Regions from separate parts of the Paenibacillus sp. FSL R5-0345 genome, predicted to be linked through region 3. Evidence: riboswitches for the same ligand, from Rfam matches in the RefSeq annotation. Region 3 holds a riboswitch; each other region holds the start of a gene.
The links. A riboswitch is a leader RNA that binds a small molecule or an ion and turns the genes downstream of it on or off. The one in region 3 is predicted to bind cyclic di-AMP.
Positions count from the first base shown of each region.

Region 1: it holds a riboswitch for cyclic di-AMP, as region 3 does, so the genes downstream of both, R50345_RS00190 (resuscitation-promoting factor) here and R50345_RS11065 (KamA family radical SAM protein) in region 3, are expected to answer to the same signal.
Region 2: it holds a riboswitch for cyclic di-AMP, as region 3 does, so the genes downstream of both, R50345_RS00555 (C40 family peptidase) here and R50345_RS11065 (KamA family radical SAM protein) in region 3, are expected to answer to the same signal.

Region 1 covers NZ_CP009281.1:38,598-46,099, reverse strand. Annotated here, with positions in the region: gene yabG (sporulation peptidase YabG) at 1-482, opposite strand, end outside; gene rsmA (16S rRNA (adenine(1518)-N(6)/adenine(1519)-N(6))-dimethyltransferase RsmA) at 554-1,438, opposite strand; gene rnmV (ribonuclease M5) at 1,435-1,986, opposite strand; gene R50345_RS00190 (resuscitation-promoting factor) at 2,164-3,327, opposite strand; cyclic di-AMP (ydaO/yuaA leader) riboswitch at 3,609-3,838, opposite strand; gene R50345_RS00185 (TatD family hydrolase) at 4,036-4,806, opposite strand; gene R50345_RS00180 (HD domain-containing protein) at 4,956-6,239, opposite strand; gene R50345_RS00175 (AbrB/MazE/SpoVT family DNA-binding domain-containing protein) at 6,543-6,797, shown strand; gene rsmI (16S rRNA (cytidine(1402)-2'-O)-methyltransferase) at 7,041-7,502, opposite strand, start outside.
Region 2 covers NZ_CP009281.1:112,083-119,584, forward strand. Annotated here, with positions in the region: gene R50345_RS00535 (4a-hydroxytetrahydrobiopterin dehydratase) at 221-508, shown strand; gene R50345_RS00540 (c-type cytochrome) at 600-956, opposite strand; gene R50345_RS00545 (GNAT family N-acetyltransferase) at 1,084-1,569, opposite strand; gene R50345_RS00550 (C40 family peptidase) at 1,799-2,290, opposite strand; cyclic di-AMP (ydaO/yuaA leader) riboswitch at 2,296-2,437, opposite strand; gene R50345_RS00555 (C40 family peptidase) at 2,798-3,226, opposite strand; cyclic di-AMP (ydaO/yuaA leader) riboswitch at 3,280-3,418, opposite strand; gene R50345_RS00560 (hypothetical protein) at 3,633-4,463, opposite strand; gene R50345_RS00565 (M1 family metallopeptidase) at 4,475-6,481, opposite strand; gene R50345_RS00570 (YwhD family protein) at 6,585-7,091, shown strand; gene R50345_RS00575 (AbrB/MazE/SpoVT family DNA-binding domain-containing protein) at 7,189-7,502, opposite strand, start outside.
Region 3 covers NZ_CP009281.1:2,576,939-2,584,440, forward strand. Annotated here, with positions in the region: gene R50345_RS11040 (helix-turn-helix transcriptional regulator) at 1-877, opposite strand, end outside; gene R50345_RS11045 (TetR/AcrR family transcriptional regulator) at 1,096-1,722, shown strand; gene R50345_RS11050 (ABC transporter ATP-binding protein) at 1,724-2,578, shown strand; gene R50345_RS11055 (fluoroquinolone export ABC transporter permease subunit) at 2,575-3,288, shown strand; gene R50345_RS11060 (hypothetical protein) at 3,285-4,010, shown strand; gene R50345_RS11065 (KamA family radical SAM protein) at 4,012-5,181, opposite strand; cyclic di-AMP (ydaO/yuaA leader) riboswitch at 5,319-5,462, opposite strand; gene R50345_RS11070 (AraC family transcriptional regulator) at 5,511-7,178, opposite strand; gene R50345_RS11075 (ABC transporter substrate-binding protein) at 7,318-7,502, opposite strand, start outside.

The sequences.
Region 1 (7,502 bases), 2.5 Mb from region 3:
GTAATCACCACAATATCTGGACGCACGCGGGGCAGCAGCCGGTATAAAGTGTCAGCCATTGCGGACTCATGAACATGATGACCTTCAGCAGGGATCCGCAATTGCTCATATAAGCTCAGACTCTTATTCAAGTACGCCGGATCGCCATCCAGATGTAGTACTTTCCCCGGCACTTCAAAATAAGCAGCTTCCTTGGGCGATGGAGCCCATGCCCCCTCTGATAGAGCGCTCCCGCTCCGCTGACTTTGCTCCTGTCGGTCTTTCCGCAGCTGTGTCAGTGATTCATTCGCTTTAATCTGTGCTTGTTGTCCTCGTTCCGTAATTCGGGTAGGAGGCACTTGAACCAAGTCATTCAGAGGAGAATCCGCCAACAGACGGAAATCTGTGCCTTTAATGACGGCTCTGTCCTGCACAATATGATCTACACGAAAAGTCAAATCACCGCCATACGATTTACGAACGACCAAGTCTCCTAAATTCATTACAACCACCACCTCTACCCCATCGTATGGGCAAAGGCCTCAGTTGGTTCATAACTAGCCGTGTTTTTAGCTTATACGATTCCAGCAGCCAACAGAACACCGCTCAATCGGGCGTATTCTTCTAAACTTAACGTTTCTCCGCGACGGGTTGGTTCAATACCAGCTTCTGCAAGTAAAGCCTCCAGACGTTCACGTCCCTCTTCAGGGAAATAACGAGCCTTGAGATTGTTAGCAATCGTTTTGCGACGCTGTGTGAAAGAAGCTTGGACGACCTCAAAGAAATGCTTCTCACTCTCAACTTCTACCGGTGGACGCTCTCTTACCTTTAGACGGATTACAGCCGACTCCACATTAGGTTGAGGAATGAATACTGTACGCGGTACAATGCAGACGAGCTCAGGCTCACTGTAATACTGCACGGCAATGCTAAGGCTTCCGTATTCCTTCCCTCCCGGAGAAGCAGCCATACGCTCCGCAACCTCTTTCTGAATCATTACAACGATGTTATCAAGCGGAAGCTTCTCTTCGAGCAGCTTCATCAGGATCGGTGTAGTCACATAATACGGCAAATTGGCAACTACGCTTACCTTGTTCACGGATGAAAAGTCTTCCTTAAACAGCTCCTGCAGGTTTACATTCAGAACATCATCATTACGAACCTTAACATGCGGGTAAGGGGAAAGTACGTCCCTTAAAATAGGGATCAACCTACGGTCGATCTCCACAGCGGTTACCGCACCGGCTGTTAGCGCCAAACGCTCCGTCAGTGCTCCAATCCCAGGACCGATCTCTAGAGCCCCTGAGTCGCTATCTAGCCCAGCAGCGTCTACAATCTTGTCCAATATATTTTGATCAATCAAAAAATTCTGTCCTAAGCTCTTCTTGAACTTAAATCCATAACGTTGAATAATCTCTTTTGTCCGTTTTGGAGTTGAAATTTCCTCTCTACCACTCATGAAGTAATGCCCCCCTGATCAATTTGGGCGAGAGCTCCGGCAAATTCCTCCCGCGTAATTCCAAACATCGCCAGCCGCTTGTACAGCTGCTTGCCATTACAATATCCGATTCCAAGCAAATTACCAAGTGCCATACGTCTTTCAGCTGCCCGAGGGTGTACAAGCATTCCAGCGGCCATTAGATCGTCAATTCCAATTATTGCAGGTGCTCCTTCAAAAGAGGTATGTACGTTTCGTAGCGCATGACGAATCGCCTCTGGAGAGGCGTTCTCCACACCGATATCTCCCTTACGGGTTGCGTCCTTCTCCGGAATGAAAGCATGCTTGCAGCCCGGCACCTTTGCGGACACAATCTTACGAATTCGTTCACCCGCGTGATCCGGATCTGTAAGAATAATCACCCCTCTACGCTCCATAGCAAGCGCGATCTTCGCAATTACGGTCCGGTCTACCGCCGAGCCCCCTGTTTCGATCGTATCTGCTTCTACAGCGCGTTTAACAGCGACGGTATCACTCTTACCTTCAACGACAATTAATTCCTTAATCATATCTCTTGACTCCTTCCAAAAAAAGCAAAAAAGAAGAGGTTTCGCTCCTCTTCTTTTGGTTAAAGAATTTATAAGTGATGAGCGGTTGCTCTGCGATCAACGAAATGATCATCTGGCGTTCCTTAACGGTTATCATCACTATAGCTTATCAAAGAATAATTTGCAAAAGCTTCCGAACTAATTTAACTCCGGCTTCACAGGTCCAATCACATAAACGGTACGTGATTTACGACCGAAATTACGCACATGGCTCAGTGAATCGTAATAGACATCTACTTTATTGCCTTTAATGGCACCGCCAGTATCTTCAGCTCGGCGGAATCCAAGCCCCTCAATATATACCCACCAGCCAATAGGGATTACATTCGGGTCTACTGCAATTGTACGACCTTCCGTTACGCGTGTTCCGGAGGCAGTTTTGGTACCTATACCTGGCTCTTCTGATGAATAAGCTGTCATGGAGACGTTCTTAATCATCTTCTTGTACTCAAAGTCTACGCCAGCCTTACTTGTGACGTTATTAGTCTTGGCGCTAACCTTAGCCGTTTTGGAAGTAGTGTTTGATTTGGAAGTTGTTGTAGTCTTAGCTACAGCCGGCTTAGGAAGTGGTTTGGTACCAACGGCAATAACTTTATCTTTCGTTACCGTTTGTACTTCCTTACCAATCATGCGCATAGAGGCCAGTTCTCCGTCTTGGTAGATCTTTTCAATATGCTGAATCATGACGCCTGGTTTGCCTGCCTGTGCCACTCTAACTGTTCCCACAGTAAGGGAGGGGTCTGCTGTCTTGATGACTCTGAAGGGTAAGTTAGTTGTCCGCTGTACAGTCTGTTTGTTGATGCGAACAATCTTAATCTCCATATTGGCAGAAATGGCGGTGTCTAACGAAGGGAAAATCTTATCATGACCTTCTAGGGTGATGCCCATTTTGTCAATTGCTTTACCGATTGTATCCTCGGTTGTATATAACGTTTTTGTTGCTCCGTCCGCAATAAGGCTAATTTTCTGCGCACGATTGATAACGACACGGTCACCGTCTTTTATTTCATCACTCAGACCTAAAGATAGTTCATCATGCGGCTGCAGCGAAATTTGCTCTTTCTCCAGCACATCACCAAGAAGCGCTTCTCGCGTTTCAAGCGTCTGTGTCTGCCCGTCTATTACTAAAAATAATTGTTTGTTACTTTGACCGTGTACGTACAGCAGAATAAGTAGCGCGATAGCGACTGAAATCACGCCTGCAAGTAAAAGTACGCGAGTATTTACTTGCTCCCACCGTAGTGCGAAAGACCTGCTGGATGACTGCGAATCATGGGATACTTCTGGTTGGAATACGCCCATTCTCTCCATCCTCCTTACATAGCCCCGTCGTCAATTGTATATCATGAGGACTGAATTCCTTTGACGAAACTATTTGAGATTGTCACAGGACACGCACTTAATAACTTAGCGTCTCCTGCTCATGGATCGCCTGCTCGGCACAGCTACTCCCACCCCTGTTATATAACAGTATGTGGGCAACATTCTATTTATTCAAAAATAAAAAAGCCTAAAAAGAGTTCAATTGAGGACTCTTTCGTGGCTTCTCCAAATTCAGAATAGAGAATGCTTGTGCACGAGGTTGCCTCTCTTACTTGCGCTTACGGGGTTAGCTGTCGGGTTCGGACGAAAGAGAGACGCCCTATTTCAGGTCACCCGCTCATGGCGGTTGCCCTTAAATTCACCCCAAAGACCACGTGAAGAAATCAAATACTGTCCTGTGGCACGTCGAAGCCGTATTCAAAATACAGGCATGCGACAGGTCAATATTGGTTCCCCCGTTCTCCATACGGAGACTCAGCGAGACGATCCATGAATCAGTGGCTGTCACTATAACACAGCTCACATCACTGAAAAGATGATATCCTGTTTTGATGCATGTTGTAAAGGACGATTCAACCACGTTTAAGCAAAAATTTGGTTAAAATATTGTAATATTCAGCCGTTTTTATATTAAAAAAGTTTAATATATCGGCCATTCTCTATTTTTCGCCTGTTTTACTCCCGTTTTCACTCAATCCCAAATCGTTCCAGTGCGTTGGCATACGTTATTTTAGCCAATTCTTCCCATGTTAGCCCTTTAATTTCAGCTGCCGCCTCTGCTACCAACTTCACATGAGCACTCTCATTTCGCTTCCCGCGGAAGGGATGAGGAGTCAAATATGGAGCATCCGTTTCGATCAATAATCGGTCTAACGGGGTCTGCGCAAGCACTTCTTTTGGCACTCGTGCATTTTTGAACGTAATGGGTCCTCCAAACGATAAATGAAAACCAAGATTCAAGCACATTTTTGCCGTTTCCCAGCTTCCTGAGAATGAGTGCATTACGCCTCCAACCTCATTTGCCTTTTCCTCCCGCAAAATCCGTACAACATCTTCATGGGCATCACGGTCATGAATACAAATCGGCATCTTTAGTTCACGGGCTAGTCCGATTTGCTTGCGAAAAACCTCATGTTGCACATCCTTGGGAGAGGTATCCCAGTAATAATCCAGTCCAATTTCCCCAATAGCCACCACTTTTTTATGACTGCACAAAGAAGCGATCCAATCGAGGTCTCCTTCTTTCATATCTATCGCATCCTGCGGATGCCAGCCCACTGCAGCATAAATATAATCATAAGATTCTGCCAGCTTCATCGTAGAGGGAATCGTCTCCCGATTAAATCCGATATTAATCATCTTACTAACGCCAGCCTCTACAGCACGAGCGATAACTTCTTCGCGATCCTCGTCGAATTGAGGTGCATCCAGATGCGTATGTGTGTCAAACAGAAACATTTTTGCCGTCACTCCTTGTTGTTTTTTAACATAAGACAGTGTGAATTTCATGCCATCTATTGTATCGTCTATTTCTACGAGAAGCAGTTATTGATTTCAAAAGACGAAAACATCGTTCCTTCTTGTCAAAAATCCCATATTTTCTTGTATTATTTTGCAAAAATCTCTGCTATTGAAGATGGCAATCGTGTAAGCGCTTGTCTCAACTTATCTTGAGGAAAATACAGATGATACCTGCCACGATGAATGCCGCTAATAGAGCGTACAATATCCGACACCTCTGAAATTTCCCTCAGCTGATCATGTCGATCAAGCAGCAAGATTTGCTTATTGTCAAAGGCTTCTCCCGGACGGAACACATCATAGGGCAAATCTGTCGGAAAATCAATCTCCAAGTCATATTCCGGGTGAAGTCCCGCTGCCGCAAAACTGCTCCGAATTTCAGTAATCATATCTGTATCAAGATTCTCCATCTCAACATATTTATACAGTTTACGATGAATAAAACGGGTACACAAGTCGCTTAATAGCTCATCTTTTTCAAGCGTCCACTGCATAAAAGCCGTCTGTACCAGCGCCTCATCTAACATTAAATATTGCTTCACTGTCACCTCTCCACGGAACAAATCCTCCAGCGGATGAATCATAAAACTAAAATGGTACCCCTCTTGGAAAAGCTCCTTAGCTCTACGGAAAATTTGTCGCAAAATAATCTCAGAGCTGCGTGTCACCGGATGAAAATATACTTGCCAGTACATTTGATAACGCGACATTAAATAATCCTCAATCGCATGCATTCCCGATTCTTTTACCACAACCCGACCATTATAAGGACGCAGCATTCTCAAAATCCGATCAATATCGATCGTTCCATAGTTTACACCTGTATAGTACGCATCACGCAACAAATAATCCATGCGATCAGCATCTAGCGGACTGGAAACCAGATTAACAACGATTTCATGCTCATAAGTTTTGGAGATCACTGAAGCTACTTTACGAGGAAAATCCTCCTCCACATCACGCAAGATCTCAGTTATCTCTGTGTCCTCCAGAATAATACGACAAGTCCAATCCTCATGGTTCATTTCAAAAGCTTCTTCTATAGAATGAGAAAATGGACCATGTCCCAGATCATGAAGCAAAGCCGCACACAAGGTCAGCAGACTTTCTTCAGGAATCCAATCCTTATACCCGCTTCGTTCAAATTGCGAAATGATTCTACGTGTAATTTCGTATACCCCAAGGGAATGAGAAAACCGACTATGCTCTGCACCATGAAAAGTGAGATACGAGGTACCCAGCTGGCGGATTCGGCGTAGACGCTGAAACTCCTTTGTATTTATTAGTCGCCAAATAATAGTATCCTGCACGTGTATATAGTTGTGAACCGGATCTTTGAAAACCTTTTCTTCTGTGAGCGGCTGCTTCATGAGATCAACTCCTTTTTTAAATTTAATATGATTTTAACCAATTTAAGTATATAATAAGTAATTATGTCGTACTTTGTCGAATGATGCCGATTTTAGTCTTGGTAAATCGACAAAGTTTATTTTTACACTTTTTTTAGAATTCGTGATTATGATAGGCAATTCAAAGTTTTTGTGAAAAAGTTCTTAATTAGCATATGAAAAAAGGTTGACTGTTTTGGGAATCGTTGGTATTATGAATATCATAAAACAGTGAACAATGTCGAATAATGGCGTTTTTGGACATTGAGAGGAGTAACGATTGTTATGATGAAATCAACAGGAATTGTAAGAAAAGTAGACGAACTTGGTCGGGTAGTTATTCCCATTGAATTGCGCCGTACTCTTGGTATTGGTGAAAAAGACGCACTTGAAATTTACGTTGATGGTGAGCGCATTATGCTTAAGAAATATGAGCCTGCCTGCATTTTCTGTGGCAACGCTGAGAACGTAACTTACTTTAAAGGAAAAATAGTTTGTCATGAATGCATTTCTACTATTCCTACCCCTGTGACAAACTAAAATAAATAGTATATAATAGAACTAATCAAATTGTTAATTCTAACCTTTTCATATCTCCTTGACCTCCCGTGACCGCGGGAGGTATTTTTTTTCTGCTTTTACTTCAGTTTCCCGCCTCAAAAGGGTGTCTAAAAGGACTTATTCCCCTCTTTGTACAAAGTACATTAACCTACATGTAAATCTCTTAAGCACAATTAAACTTTGTATTCTTAGCCTCTCAGCATAAGAACCGGTCTATAACACTTACTGCTCAGCTTTATCAAGAAGTGCGTTATAAATATCCCGCTTTGCAACACCACGATCAGAAGCTGCTTTTTTCATAGCTTCTTTACGTGGTAAATCTGCCGCTTCGTAATGTGCAACATGCTCCTCAATACTTAACTGGCGCCACCAAGCCGATTCTGCCAATTCGGCATCTTCCTTACTCTCACCTTCAACAACGATTACATACTCGCCAAGCGGTGGATGTTCAGCAAGCCAATCCGCACATTCCTCAATCGTCCCACGTAAAAACTCTTCATATCTCTTCGTCAATTCACGAGCCAGTACAATTCGTCGATTGCCGAATGCTTCTTGGAGATGAGCCAGCGTCTTCACCACTCGATGTGGAGACTCATAGAACAGTATGGTCCCTTGTGCCGAACGAAGAGGACTTAATACCGCACGGATATCTTTACGTTCACGTGGTAAGAAACCGATAAAAGT
Region 2 (7,502 bases), 2.5 Mb from region 3:
GGCGGCGGGGCGTAATTTGCCCGTAGTTAGTAGCCCGTGTTAAAATTGGTGTAGCCGAGTTATAATCGCTGGGATTCTTGAATACATTTAATCGAAAATATTGCCTTTATCCTGGCACATCCCTTGGACCTCAGAAGCTAAGGGATGTTTTGTTTAGCGAATAAGACGAGTAAAGGGACCTGCGGATTTTACTGCAATTTTTAGTAAGGGAGGAAACGAATTGTTATTTACGGAAGAAGAACTGCGTGAGCAGATCAGCAAGCTGGAAGGTTGGAAGCTCGAAGAGAATACCATGGTGCGAAAATATATGTTCAGCCAATATATGAAGGGTATTGCTTTCGTTGATGAAGTAGCCACCATTTCAGAAGCCTTTGATCACCATCCACATATTACGATTGATTATAAGACAGTGACTTTACGACTGAAATCAAATGAGGAAGACGGTATTACAGCTCTAGATATTCGAGAGGCACATGAATTTAATGAAGCCTTTGAGAAAAATCGTTAGTGTCACCCAAACTCATAAATAAACGCCCGTGCGCAGATAGTGAACTATCTTCTGGCACGGGCGTTTTTAGTTGCTTAGGTAGTAGTTACTGTTACTTTTTCTCTGAGAGCCAGAGGGCGACGTTTGCGATCTCCTCAGGGGCTAGCTTTTCTTTAAAGGAAGGCATTTGACCGCGTCCCTTAGTGACGATGCTGTAGATTTCTTCAGCATCATGCTGACCGCCTTCATTTTGAAGACTAGGGCCAACTCCACCTTGAAGCTGATCGCCGTGACAGGTGATACAGCTGGCTTTCACGGTTGCTTCTGCCTTTGCCGCATCCAATTGAACTACCGGCATTGTGGGTTTATTCTGTTCAGCTACCTCTTCTTTACCTGGAAGTGTAAACATAAGTACTACCGCAAAGGCACAGGCGGCAAAAAACAAACCGCTCATGATCCATTTCTGCATCCCAGTTCGTCCCTTCTATGTAAGCTGCTCCCTACATTATAGCTCAAGGTGAAGCGTTATCATAGGGTTTGTGACAAAAAAATGAACGATAATACCATCAATTGATTGAAAAATATGGATTTTAATATCATTTCTCATAGACCATGCAATAAAAAGGTTTGTTTCCTGATGGGGTTAAGCGCTCATACGTATCTGTAATCGTAAATCCACACTTTTGGTAAGTTCGGATCGCCCGCTGGTTCCAGGTCAATACCTCTAGATCAATCTCACGCTCAGGATAACGAAGCAAGGCTTCTTGCACGATTGCATCCATGAATAATTTGCCTAGCCCTTTACCGCATAGATCAGGTTGCATGCCAATCCCCAAACGTACAACACCTTCCATCGGGAACAACTGCGCGAATCCACACAAAGCTTCTTGCCCATTTAATATGGAGACATATTGCTCATTCCGTAGCTGAGGATCACCGAACTCGATGCCTAGAGCCTGCATTTGTTCCCACGGCATCCAGCCGTAAATATTATAAGGGGGGATGTAATTCCAATTGCATATCTCTTCCGCGTGACTAGTCTCCATAGGAGTTACATGAAAAGTAACCGAGGGATTTATCATAAGGTCAAAGACCTCCTTTCACGTGGGTTATAACGCTTGCCGTCCTTACGAGTGCCGAAGGCGTTTATACTTGTAACTAATTATATACAAAAAGAGGGGGCATCGACTCAGAAAATTTATAAGGAATATTGTTTTACAAATTTTGAGAGGGGTAAATATTAAATAAGACAAAAAAACAAGCTCTTCCCCAAGAATTAACCTCTTGGAAAAGAGCCTATGTACGTTCTACTTATTGAACATCATCATTATCTTCTGTCTCAGAAGCAACAGAATGATAAGCATCAGTGCTCATAATCCGTTTAGCACCGATATAGCGTTTTACGTAGTAGCTATCACTCAGGGAGCTAATCGTTACACCGCGTGAGGAAGATGCGTGTGCAAACTTGCCTTCACCGACATAAATGCCGACGTGGGAAACACCCTTACCACTTGTATTGAAGAATACAAGATCTCCTGATCTTAAATCATCTCGGGAGATAGCAGTACCCATTTGATACTGGGAACCTGATTGGTGTGGTAGGTTGATACCGATTTTATCAAAAACATACATTGTAAATCCGGAGCAATCAAATCCATTTGTGGAGATCCCGCCGGATACGTATTTAGTTCCGATGGTCTTGTCGATCACTTTATCCATTTTGGAATCCGCGAAAGCGCTTCCTGCTCCGATGGTGAAGATAATGGAAAAGCTGAGTACAGCTGCTGCTAACTTCTTCTTCAAAAGTTTATACCCCTTCCAGATGCCTACGAGGTTAGCTTAAGGGTTCGGTTGAAGGTCCCCTATGACCCCTCTAAAAATGGAGGTCAATTCACCCAAAGTTGGTTCCCCCGTTTCCCTAATAGTTAGGAAACTCGGCTCAGACTGTTGATTAGGAATAGCTTGTAATCAATACATGACAAAACCTTTGTAAATAACAACTTAATGATTACAAAAATGTTACTAAAATCTTACTGCAGTTATTGTAACAAACAGAGTGCCGCTTGGCAATCGTTTTTAACCTAATCATGCAGAAAAATTCATATATTTAAAGACAAAATGCATATGTAAGCGATAATATTAAACTTATTTTTATATTTATTGAAATTTTTATCAAATAAAAGTGTTTAAAGTCTGTTCTAGAGGTGTAAAGATTATAATAAGGCAAAAGAAAACCTGGATTCGATTAAGGTGATAATCAAATCCAGGTCTATATAGTTGTAATTGTGAGGTTATAGTTGTGGGGAAGTATTAATCGTAGGCTACAGCTTGATATGAGGAAGTACTCATTACTCTTTTAGCGCCAACGTAGCGATTGGCCCAGTAGGACTGGCTAAGTGAAGTGATGGTCACGCCATATGAAGATGATGATTGTGCGAATTTTCCGTTTCCAACATAAATGCCGACATGGGATACGCCATTGCCCAATGTGTTAAAGAAAACTAGGTCACCTGAACGCAATTTGCTTTTGGCTACAGGAGTTCCAACATTATATTGAGCTTTTGAAGTGCGGGGCAAAGAAAGACCCACCTTCTTGAATACATACGTAGTGAATCCAGAACAGTCAAACCCGGCAGTGCTAGTGCCTCCGGTTTTATAGGCAACTCCAATTGTCTTTGAAATAACACTGTCCATCTTAGAATCTGCAAAGGCACTTCCTCCACCAATAGAGAACGCCATCACAAGTCCCAGCGCCGCAGCGACGCATGCTTTTCTTAAATTCTTCAAAAAAATTGTACCCCTTCCAATGCCTGTGAGGTTAGCTTAAGGATTCGGTAGAAGGTTCCCCTATGATCACTGCAAAGCGAGATCAATTCACCCAAAATATGGTTCCCCCACTTCCCGGTGCAAGGAATTCGGCGTTTTATGCACCAGATAGTGACTTATCGACAAGACTACGATGAATACATGAAGTTATGTAGAAATCGTTTCAAATGATTACAAACTTGTTACTAATGGAACAGGACTTATTGTAACAAAGTCTTTACGATTTTGCAAATCGTCATAATTTGTCTATAACGCGAAAGAGTCCCGGCTCCTGATTTAGGAACCGGGACTCTTATATTATGTGTTGTAATGCCATAAATTATTGTGGAAATGCTTTACTGCGCCATAGATGATATTGAGCGGAGATTCCCCACATTTTGAAAAGTGTCGAGGGCAGTGATGAGAGTTGACGAATAAGAAGTGCCGGCAGGCCAGGACAGAAGATACCGGATAGTCCGCACACTAGCAGAAGGATAAGGCCCGCTGCACCAAGTATGATTGAAATGCCTAGTGCAGGAATCAGTGACTTTATACAGATGAATAGGGAAGAGAACATCCCCGTACCGCTGGTATAACCAAACTGCATATATAGAAGGAACAGGCGAACGATAAAGATGTATATAAGCCATGCCAATACGTATGGAAGTAGATGAAGTAACAAAGAGGAGTTCAGAAAGGAAGATAAGAACAGCCCGTACATTTTTGGAGCGAGCCAGTATAACGGCAATAGAGCCAGCACCCATTCGATTAAACTAAAGATAAACACTGGAAATCCATAAAGCTTCATGCCGGGAAAAAAGAACAGGCCTCGCTCTCCTTTTCTCTCCTGATGGAGTTCATGCAGTAATCCTGCTCTTATGAAGGGGGAGAGCAGCAGTCGTAAGAGAACAAGCCCTAGGAACATCCATAACCAATTACGTATCTCAGGATCTGTGTTCAAGCTGAACTGCCCTTCGACATAATAGAGTAGTCTACCCATTCCACTGCCTCCAGCGTCTTTATCTGGGTAGCGCAGTAGAATTGGAACGATAGCAGACCGGATGAAGCCGTACATAAAGTAGCCCCAGAGCAGTCGATAGATGAAGAGCAGAATCAGAATATAAAATTGCTCCTTCATGCTTTGCCAGCCGCGGGTTATCGATGTTCTCACAATCATTCACCTCACCAGACAAGAGTTCCGAGCACAGTTTCAACTAATTTAGTTACACTTAACGTCCAGCGGGAGAGTGTTTTGGGCTCTATTTCCGCCAGTCTGAAGTTATTAAGATGTTTGTTTTCTAAAAGAACGGTATGCTCAGGATCAATCTCAGCAGAGAGGAGAAGTTTATCGCTTAACAGCTGAAACGTAGTCTCTGCTCCTTCACCGTTCCAGACCCGCTCTGCCGCAGAACCGTCAGCGAATGTGAATTTAATGGGAACGTCAACGTAATGACTCCCTTTGTTTGTAATTTTCACTATGGATTCGTAGCTCTGAGCCTCGCTGCTGCCATTCTTTTTAATCGTAATCGTATCTACTGAGAAATCAGGAGCACCGCCACCATAAACATAATCCTCGAAATAAGGCTGCCACGATTTTTTGGTTACCTTCTCAACGACTTTTTGAAAATCAGATGTAGTGGGATGCTGGAAACGGAATTTACGTGCGTAAGTAGACATGATACTGTTCATTGCTTTAGCGCCTACTTGGCGTTCAATATCCTTAAGTACTAGCTTTCCGCGAATATATACATTTCGGCTATACGATTCTGCCCCGTCATATTTCCATGTCTCTAAGTTCAGCGGCTCTGATTTGGTCACCAGGCTAGATTGCAGAGGGAGATTAGCTTTGACACCATATTCCTGCTCCATGAGTTTGTCTTCAGCGTAAGAAGTGAAGCTTTCGTCTAACCAAGCCTCTTCGAATTCATTGCTGGCGACCATACCGTAGAAGTATTGATGGCCAATTTCATGAACGACGGTTCTCTCAAGTGAAGTATCAGGTGAAGAGTCCGTGGCTCCAAAGGCTGTAATGAGCGTAGGATACTCCATTCCTCCTGCACCATTACCCTCCTTAGGTGGAACGATAATAGACAGAGTGGAGTAGGGATAAGGACCATACCATTTACTGAAGTAGGTCAGGGCAGCCTTAGCGGCCTGAAGGTATCGTTCCTTTAAGTCTTTGTGCAATGGATCGAGATAGACCTTGATCCGTACACCAGGTACTTCTGGTGTAGAGAAGGCTTCTTCAGCTACTGTGAAATCAGGGGAAGCCGCCCAAGCGAAGTCATGGACATCATCAGCGTAGAATTGATATATTTTTTGATCTTGTTTCAGTTTGGCATTCTTTACAGGAAATCCGGTCGCAGCTACCGTATAGTTAGAAGGAACTGCAATCGTTACATTAAAGATGCCAAAATCGCTGTAAAATTCAGAGGTGCCGTGATATTGATGTAAATCCCAGCCTTCTTCCTTAACCCCGCGTGTGCCCATAGGCTCGTATACACTAAGCTTAGGGAACCATTGCCCAGCCATCACGAAATTCCCTGATGTACCCATACGGGCAAATATTTTGGGAAGCTGGACCTCGTACTTTAGTTTAAGTGTGACACTTTCTCCTCCATTAACCGGTTGTGGGAGATGCACCTTTAGGAGTGTCTTATCGTTGACGTTACCATCGTCGGGTTGTACAAATTGTACTCGTTGCATTAGCGATGTTCCTTCTGTCGTGCGCAGATCGGTTAGAGTCATACTTCCGAAGCCGTTCTCTGGCATGGTGTCACCCCTGAGCGTTCCTCCGGATTCCTTCATAAAAGTAGTATCTGGTGAGGCAAAAGCATTTGGGTACATATGAAAATATAGATCACTTACAGGTTTTACACCGGGGTGTGTCCAGGTTACCGTCTCAGAAGCGATTAAGGTTTCTGTATCTGGAACAAGCTGAACATCGATGTGGTACTCGACAACCCGATGACTTAATGCTTCCTCTGCCGGAACGGGGGCGCTATCAGGAAGATTTTGCTGTGGTGCAGCAGCAGGAGCTGTGCCACTGGAGGACTTGGCCTCTTTTGAAACAAAGCTAGTAACAGAAGTTGTGGAGTTATCCCCCGAATAGACCCATATTCCTCCTAGTAGCACGAGGGCGGCCAGGGTCGCAAAGATGATAATGTACCTTAATGACAGTGACTTCATACTGTGATTCCTCCCGTGACAAGCATCTACGGGATGTATATGTTTGCAATCGCCGCATTATTAGCTAAAATTAAATTATTCGTAAGAGGAAGGGTGTGCACTCGTGGACAACATACAACCGGAGGGCAAGAAACAGATTGCCTTAAATATTGTGAATGCCAAAAGTAAACATAAAGGCTTTGGAGCAGGCTCTATTGAGCTCAATAACGTATCGCCTGTCATTATTGATGGCGGTGAAGCAGTCATTGATATCGGTGCCATGCATGCCAAGAGTAAGGTTGAAAAGGGTATTAAATTCTCCATGAACCGTGAAGATGTACCTAATGGAAGACAGGTTTGGGTGGTATGGGTAGCAGTGGACCGTACCCAGGATAGTCAATTCTATGGTGGAATAACAGCTTGTGAAATGTGGATTGATACGGAAGCGCGTCGTGGCTGGAAAATCCTCGCCGAGCATGTCAATAAGCTGGATGGGGCTCTAAAACGCAAAATCGATGTGGGAGGGCTTGGTGCAGTTGAAAAGGCTGCGCTAAAATCCCTCTTGATCTCTCATAATGAGGCATGGTGGACCGCATCCTCCGATGAACTCAAGGCTGCTCTGACCGAGTAGGAACAATCACCCGGTCAAGATTAAAGGATACAGTAAAAAGGCTTCGACACCCTGAAATAGGAGAGTCGAAGCCTTTTTTGCTATACATGAATTTAGTTTACGATTTGCTTCCCGTACTAAGTTTGCGTTTGAGTTGACTTACTCTGGCTTGACTGATCCCCAGGATTTCAGCAAGCTCTTTCTGATTGGCATATGGATGATCATCTATGGCCCGCTCCAGGCGTTGGCACATATCCTCTGTTTTCGTCTTCCGGATCGTGCTGCTGTGCTCTGACACTTCGCTAGCAAAATCTTGGCGTGTCTCCGGCGCTTGAGACATGCGTTCAGGATCGGCAATTTCTTTTAGACAGCTACTGCAAATAAATTGCTCTTTATAGTAGGTGACATGGTCGTGGCTTCTGCAAAACGTAC
Region 3 (7,502 bases):
GCTGCTTTTTTAAGATACTTCGCAGTGCAAGAGGCTCTAGGACTTCGGCGCCGCTGCCGAAGCTTAGGAGAATTGACCAAAGCCAGCGGGCTTCCAATGGTCTATACACTGGAATGCGCATCGTCATACTTTCATCGGTATGGAATTCCTTATCCATTTGGTGAAACTGATCCAGCGCTTCTGCCAAAGCCTCGGGTCGCACCCGGATTACCACTTCCTCAACCTGATCTATCCTGTTTGAACAATCCACCTCGATGGGTACCTCATGTTGTGATTGAAAGGTATCTTGAGTCAGAATTAAATTCATCATTCGGGATAACCGGAACTCTCGATATTCCTGACGTGCCCGGCAATAACCATAGATGTACCAGTTGCTATATTTAAAATGAAGCTTTACTGGTTCTAAATCACGGGTTGTGCGTTCATTTTTTACATTGATGTAATCAAAACGGACGATCATTCGTTCCGTAATAGCCGTACGTAAAAGAGAAAGTGCGTCGGGATCCATACGGCGGGTCTCAAAGTCCACAGCTAGACTAGAAGTCTGTTGCTCCGTTCCAATCGTTTGCAACCGTTCAATGGTTCCTTGCGCATGCTCGTCTTCGAACACGGAAGAAAGGCTGTTCAGCACGGTAATCAGAGAAGTGACATCATAAGAACGGAGCAGGCTTTTATCCATTTTATATCCGTCCATGATGCCATATCCGCCTTTAGTTCCCTGATACGATACGACCGGGATACCGGCGGCACAAATGACATCGATATCTCTATAGATAGTTCTCTGGGATACTTGAAACTCTTCAGCCAGCTTGGAGGCAGATAAAACTTCGTGGTTCAACAGCTTGTAGATCATAGAGATCAATCGTTCCAATTTCATTTGTGCATTCCCACCCATTAGTCCTTTTCGTGTTACTGCATGATTATAGCATAGATTTTTTCATGCTAGTTTTGGGAGTGGGGATTATTGTAGTGACGTACTGGGGACAAATGTGTGAAGCTTACAGAAAATTAGATTGACAAAATATGGATTAAAGAGTTATCTTGTGAATATAAAATAAAATTATTCATAAAACCATCAAAAGCGAGATGACTTGTATGCCCAAGAAATTCACGGACCAAGAAAAAGAATGGATCAAACATAAATTGTTGACAGAAGGCCGCCGCTGTTTTGAAATACATGGCATTAAGAAAACAAGCGTTGAAGAATTAACGAAAGCTGCCGGGATTGCGCAAGGTTCGTTCTATATGTTTTTTGGATCGAAAGAGGAATTGTTCTATCACATATTGCTTGAAGAAGAACAACGAATTCGTAGTGCAATGTTCGATTCATTTAGCGTTGGCGTACCTGTTGGCAAGGAAGAGATCAGATTATTTTTACTGAAATCTTTCCGCATGATGGAAGAAAGTCCGATCGTACGTCAGATGTTCGTAAGGAGCGAAATGGAGCAGTTATTAAGAAAGTTACCAAATGAGTTGTTGGAGCAAAATTTTACAGAGGATAAAGACTTTTTTGTCCCTTTCATTAAATCCTGGCAGGCTGAAGGAATCATGGCTGGGATCGACCCGGAATTAATCGTGAGTATGATTCGCTCCATAGTCCTTCTGACTCTGCATAAGGAAGAGATTGGGGATGAACGATATCAGGCAACGATAGAGCTTTTGATCGGGGTTCTGGCTGAGGGGATGACTTCCTTGAAGAACAATAAGATTGGGGGAGCATGAAATGATCGAAGTGAAGGAGCTTCATTTTACTTACCCAAAAATAAAGGAACCAACCCTTAGTGGACTGAATTTTTCCATAACTCCAGGAGAAGTATTTGGCTTTCTCGGTCCTTCGGGAGCAGGTAAAAGCACAACACAAAAAATTCTAATAGGCGTCTTAAAGAATTATTTGGGTAGCGTTAAAGTAATGGGCAAAGAAATAAGAAATACCGGACCGGAGTATTTTGAGCAAATAGGGGTAGCTTTTGAGTTTCCAAATTTCTATTCGAAGTTTACTGCGCTGGAAAATTTGCAATTATTTCGGTCTTTGTATTCAGGGAGAACAGCGGAACCAGGATTTCTGTTAGAGCAAGTAAATCTCACAGAAGCGGCTAATCTGAAGGTCTCCCAGCTATCGAAGGGAATGAAGATGAGACTGAATTTCTGCAGAGCACTCTTAAATAACCCACAAATTCTATTTCTGGATGAACCCACTTCTGGGCTGGACCCCGTTAATGCTAAGAGAATGAAGGATTTAATTCTGGAAAAGAAGGCAACCGGAACAACAGTCATCATAACAACACACAATATGCAGGCCGCGGAGGAGCTCTGCGATAGAGTCGCTTTTATTGTAGACGGTCAAATTAAGTTGATTGATTCTCCTCGTGAGCTTAAGCTTCTAAATGGAAAAAAGCGAGTGCGGCTGGAATATCGCCTTCATAATGAAGTTAGAAATGAGGAATTCTCACTTGCTGATATAGGGGAGAACGAATATTTCTTAAAGCTTGTCCGTGAGCATCCAATAGAAACCATTCATTCGCTGGAGGCGTCTTTGGAACAAATATTCATTGACGTTACTGGGAGGCAGTTAACATGAGATTCAGATCTGCGTTTGCCTTTGACATCCGGTTTCAATGGCGGCATGGGTTTTATTGGATCTACATCATTATCTGTACGTTCTATCTGGTATTGCTACATCTTATTCCTAATCATTATCGGGAACAAACGATGCTGTTATTGACCTTTAGCGATCCTAGTGCCTTGGGGCTTATTCTGGCTGGTGGAATTGTGCTGCTGGAAAGAGACCAGGGTGTCCTTGATCCTTTATTCGTTACTCCGATTCGTGTTAGGGAATATTTACTTTCAAAAGCGGGCTCATTATCTGTACTTTCCCTCTTAGCCGCATGGGTTATTCATGCAGCAGCGAGTGGAGTTCCGCAATCCCCGATAGGATTTTCTATTGGAATCATTCTTACGTCAAGCTTTATGACGCTATTGTCGATTGGAGTAGTGGCTCGTTGCCAGACGATTAATGGTTTCATTTTACTCTCACAAGTATTCGTACTACCTTTCATACTGCCGTTACTTGGTTTTTTTAAGATATGGAACTCCAATGTTTTTCTATTATTACCTACAGAAGGAACACTTCGCTTGTTGAGTTCGGAAACCTCAGCTATGTCACTTGCCAATTACATGTACTCCATATCGATATTACTGCTCTGGAATGTTGTGATATATGTCTGGGCAAAAAGGTCCTTCGAGCAACATGTAATGATGCGCATAGGCAAGGGAGGAGTCAAGAGATGAAGAAGTATCATACGCTTTTTCTAAGCGATATCCGTCATGCTGGGTTGGACCCGGTGCTTATGGTCGGCATCTTTGCTCCTTTAGCACTTTTAGTCGTCTCAAGATTTGGATTTCCAATAGCGGCAGAGTGGCTTACAAACGGTTATGCTTTCGATTTAAATGAATACAGTAGCTTTGCTGCGATTTTTTTAGTAATGACCTTTCCCATGCTGACCGGTATGATGACAGGTCTTTTAATGCTTGATGAACGTGATGAGAACATCATCTCTTATTACGCGGTTACGCCATTAATGCGTAAGGGGTACATGGTGTATCGTCTAGTTCTTCCATCTGTACTTTGTACACTTCTATCACTGGTGTATTTTATAGTTTCAGGCTTATCTAACTTCCAATTGGAGCATATATACATTCTTTTATTATTAGCAATTGAAGCCCCTTGCTTTGCTTTATTTCTTGCTTCTTTTGCTGCAAATAAGGTAGAAGGCTTAGCTTTATCTAAGATAGGTGGTTTGTTTATAGCAGGGCCAATCGTAGCGTATTTTATTCCATCACCATGGCAATTTGCAGGTGCGTGGATTCCTACGTATTGGCCTGCTAAGTTGTTTTTTGCTATAGAAGATGCTAGTGGTTTTAGTATGATTGCATGCTTTATGGTGGGGCTTATATTTCATTTGAGTCTTCTGAGTATTTTGGTCAGGATTTTTATTAAAAGAATCGATTGAATTATTTACAAATCAGATCCGCAGTCTTGTTTGATAACTCATTAACAGAAATAATAGCATCATTCTTTTTCACAGGAGGGGTCCAATATTCCTCATTTCCGGGCAGGTCATCAAACCATTCTGCATCCTTAGGGCAATCTAGAATCATGAACTTTCCGTATTCCTGATCTCTGGATTGATGATATTTAAGATAGGCTTTTCCGTTATCAATGGCGAGAATTTCTATCTTTCCGGAGGTGTGTGACATGGATAGGCGTACTCTTTTGCCAAGTCCTGAGGTTCTGGCTTTGGCTTCTTCTACAATTTGATAGACTTGCTCAAGAGGTAATACAAAATCTCGATTTCCGGCAACGGGACGATTCACGAAGAAGTAGTAAGGTGTTACGCCAGCCCATGAGAGTCGGTCTAGCAATTCTCCCAATATAACGGGATCATCATTGATGCCTTTAAGGACGGGGGTCTGATTTACGACAATTGCCCCAGCGTTGTGGAGGGCTTTAAATGCTTTTTTGGCTTCAGGTGTGATTTCACGAGGATGATTGATATGCGCCATAACATAAATTCGCTTGTCTTCGGTAGAGTAAGTACGAATCAGCTCCAACAGCTCTTCGTCTTCAGAGATCCGCATCGGATTAAATACGGGAATCTTCGAACCTAATCTGATAATCTTGACATGCTCAATGCTTCTTAAGTTTTCAATAATGGATCTTAGCTTTGGTGTGGAGAGAATTAAACTGTCACCGCCCGTAAGAAGAACGTTGTTAATCTCAGGGTGGTTTGCAATATACTCCAGTCCCGGAGAGACATCAGACATCGCTTCTTTCACGTCATTTCGGAACAGGCGTTTACGGAAGCAGTAACGGCAATAGGCTCCGCAGACCTCGGATACAATCAGTAATGCTGTTGTTTTATACTTGTGCTGACAACCCGGCACCACATAATTCGTGTCTTCATCCGAAGCATCCCAACGTCCATATTCCAGCAGTTCACCTTCGTTAGGGATAACCAGTTTACGAATGGGATCATCTGGATCGTCCCAGTTGATCAAAGACAGATAGTAGTCATTCACACGAAAAACAAATTTGTCCGTGATTTCTTTCAAGTTCTCTTTTTCCAGATCAGACAACATAGCAATTTTGTTAATATCCGTGATGTACTTTACCTTTTGCACTTACATCTCTCCTTTGTCCCTTTGTGTGAGAAAAGAGGAAGCCTTAGTGTCAAAGGCCAATCTACTGCCAGCAGGGTCCAAAAAAACACAAAAAGAGACCCTTAGCAAGGGTCTCTGGTTATGTAAATAACATGAAAAGCAGACCCATCCACTGCTGACGAGGTTAGCTGACGGACTCGGGTAAGATGGTACCCTACATTCTAATGCTCAATGATTCGCCCCAATTAACTGGTTCCCCCGCTTTTCAACTGTAAAAGTTGGAAATTAAGCGTAGGTAAAGTATACCCCATGAAGTTTTGAAAAGTCAAAAGAGAATCCTAGATTCACCTTCAATTACTAGGGGGGCTTCCACCGAGCAGTTTAGGTAGCAGCGTTAGCAGCTTCTCCCGAGTTAACGCATCACTAGAGTTCCATTTGCTTCCGTCGAGCAGATAAACATGTCCCTGACGTACTGCTGGAATACTTTTCCAAAGTGAACTGTCTAGTAGTCGCTCCATAGCAGCCCTTGAGTCTGGACGCTCAGGAATGAGCATGAAGATATGATCTCCAGTATAGGCAGGCAATCGCGCTGGATCAACTTCAGCGAACCCTAATTCTTCATCCAGTATGGCTTGAATCTCCTCTGTCGGTTGTAGACCACATGGAGCATAAAGCGCTGTGGAGAATCCGGACATTCCCATAGCATACAGATGATTTCCGTGGTCATAGACCAAAGCAGAGGCAGTCTCTCCGGCTTGGAGACTGGTCTCGTAAAGATGCTGCCACATAGCAGCATTTTTGATTGTAAATGACTCCAGCCACGCTTCGGCTTCGCGTTGTTTACCGAGCCAGCTGCCTAGTGTTCGCATTCGACTTTCGAGTGGTGCAAAGGAATCAAAGGTGAGTGTCGGGGCGATGCCGGAAACGGTTCTATAGGCTCTTTCATCACTATTGGCCAAAATAATCAAATCTGGATTAAGTGAAGCGGTCAGCTGCGGGTCCAGCGGAAAACCAACATTGGCGAGCTTTTTAAGCCGATGTTTATAGACGCTGTTCCGCACGAATGCTTCATCTCCTCCGATGGGCTTCACGCCTAGTGCGAGAAGGTCGCCAAGTGTCTCTCCATGATAGACAATGCGTCTCGCTTGCTCTGGAATCTCCACTTCATGGCCTGTCCAATCTTTGACGGTAAGCTTACGACCTCGCTGATGCGCATATTGTCCGGGGGTAACTCCGGTTTTTTGCCGAAAGCGGCGGCTGAAATAATATTCATCGGAGAAGCCTACCAGTCTGGCGATTTCACGCAGCGGTTCCGTCGATTCCTGCAGGAAGCGCTTGGAATGACTAATGCGCAGATCGGTCAGGTACTCAAGTGGCTTTTTGCCGGTAAGCTGTTGAAAGATCGGTGTATACTGCCAGAACGATATCCCCGCAAGCTCAGCCAACTGCTTCACGCTGATGCTCTCTGTATAATGCTCCTCTATGAATTGTATAGTCATTTCTACGGATTCTGTGGGACTTGGTAGATGCTTGGAAGGATAATTATGCTCAAAAAATAGCAGCATCAATTCCTGGAATTTCAATTGTCGCTTGAATTGCTGCACATCATCGAAGCTATTCTTGTTCATAAGCAAATCTTCCACAAGACGGATTACCTTAGTGAACGGGTGGACAATTAATTCGCGTCTGCCTGAAAGTAGTTCGCCAGAATAACGTTCTGGATGCTCTTTTGTATAAATTGCTGAAAAGGTGATGAGATAATAATACATGGTCATTTCCTGATTGCTCGTACAATAGGAGATTCCGGGAGCTAGTAGATAACATTTATCTGTACTCAGCGTCACGCTCTGATCATCGAGGTTCAGTTGCCCGTTCCCCCCGGTAAATACGAGAAGGGTGTAGTCATGAGTTGTACGTGATACAGGGCTTGAATCGGCAGCTTGAAGTATCAGTTCGGCATCAATCAGCTGAAACAGCAGGGAGTGGAGCGGGGGGCAGGACGATGATGTTTGCAGCATAGGTTCAGCCTCCGTTCTTTTAGTGAGAATGATTATCAATGAACTTATTGTATATAAAACAAAGAAGCATATCAACAGCTGTTGATATGCTTCTTAAAGTTTTCTATCAGCCGTGTGCTAAACACTCGATCATGGAGGGTTATTTCATATTCAATAGCTGAGGAATCTCGCCGAGCAGCCATTCTCTTGTTGTTGCATCACTGGAGGTCTTCATGATGTCCTGCGTATAGACATATCCGTTCTTAACGGCAGGAAGGCTCTTCCAAATAGGGCTCTTTAATAGATTTTCTGTGGATTGTTTTGCTTCATCCGCAACTGGAGTCA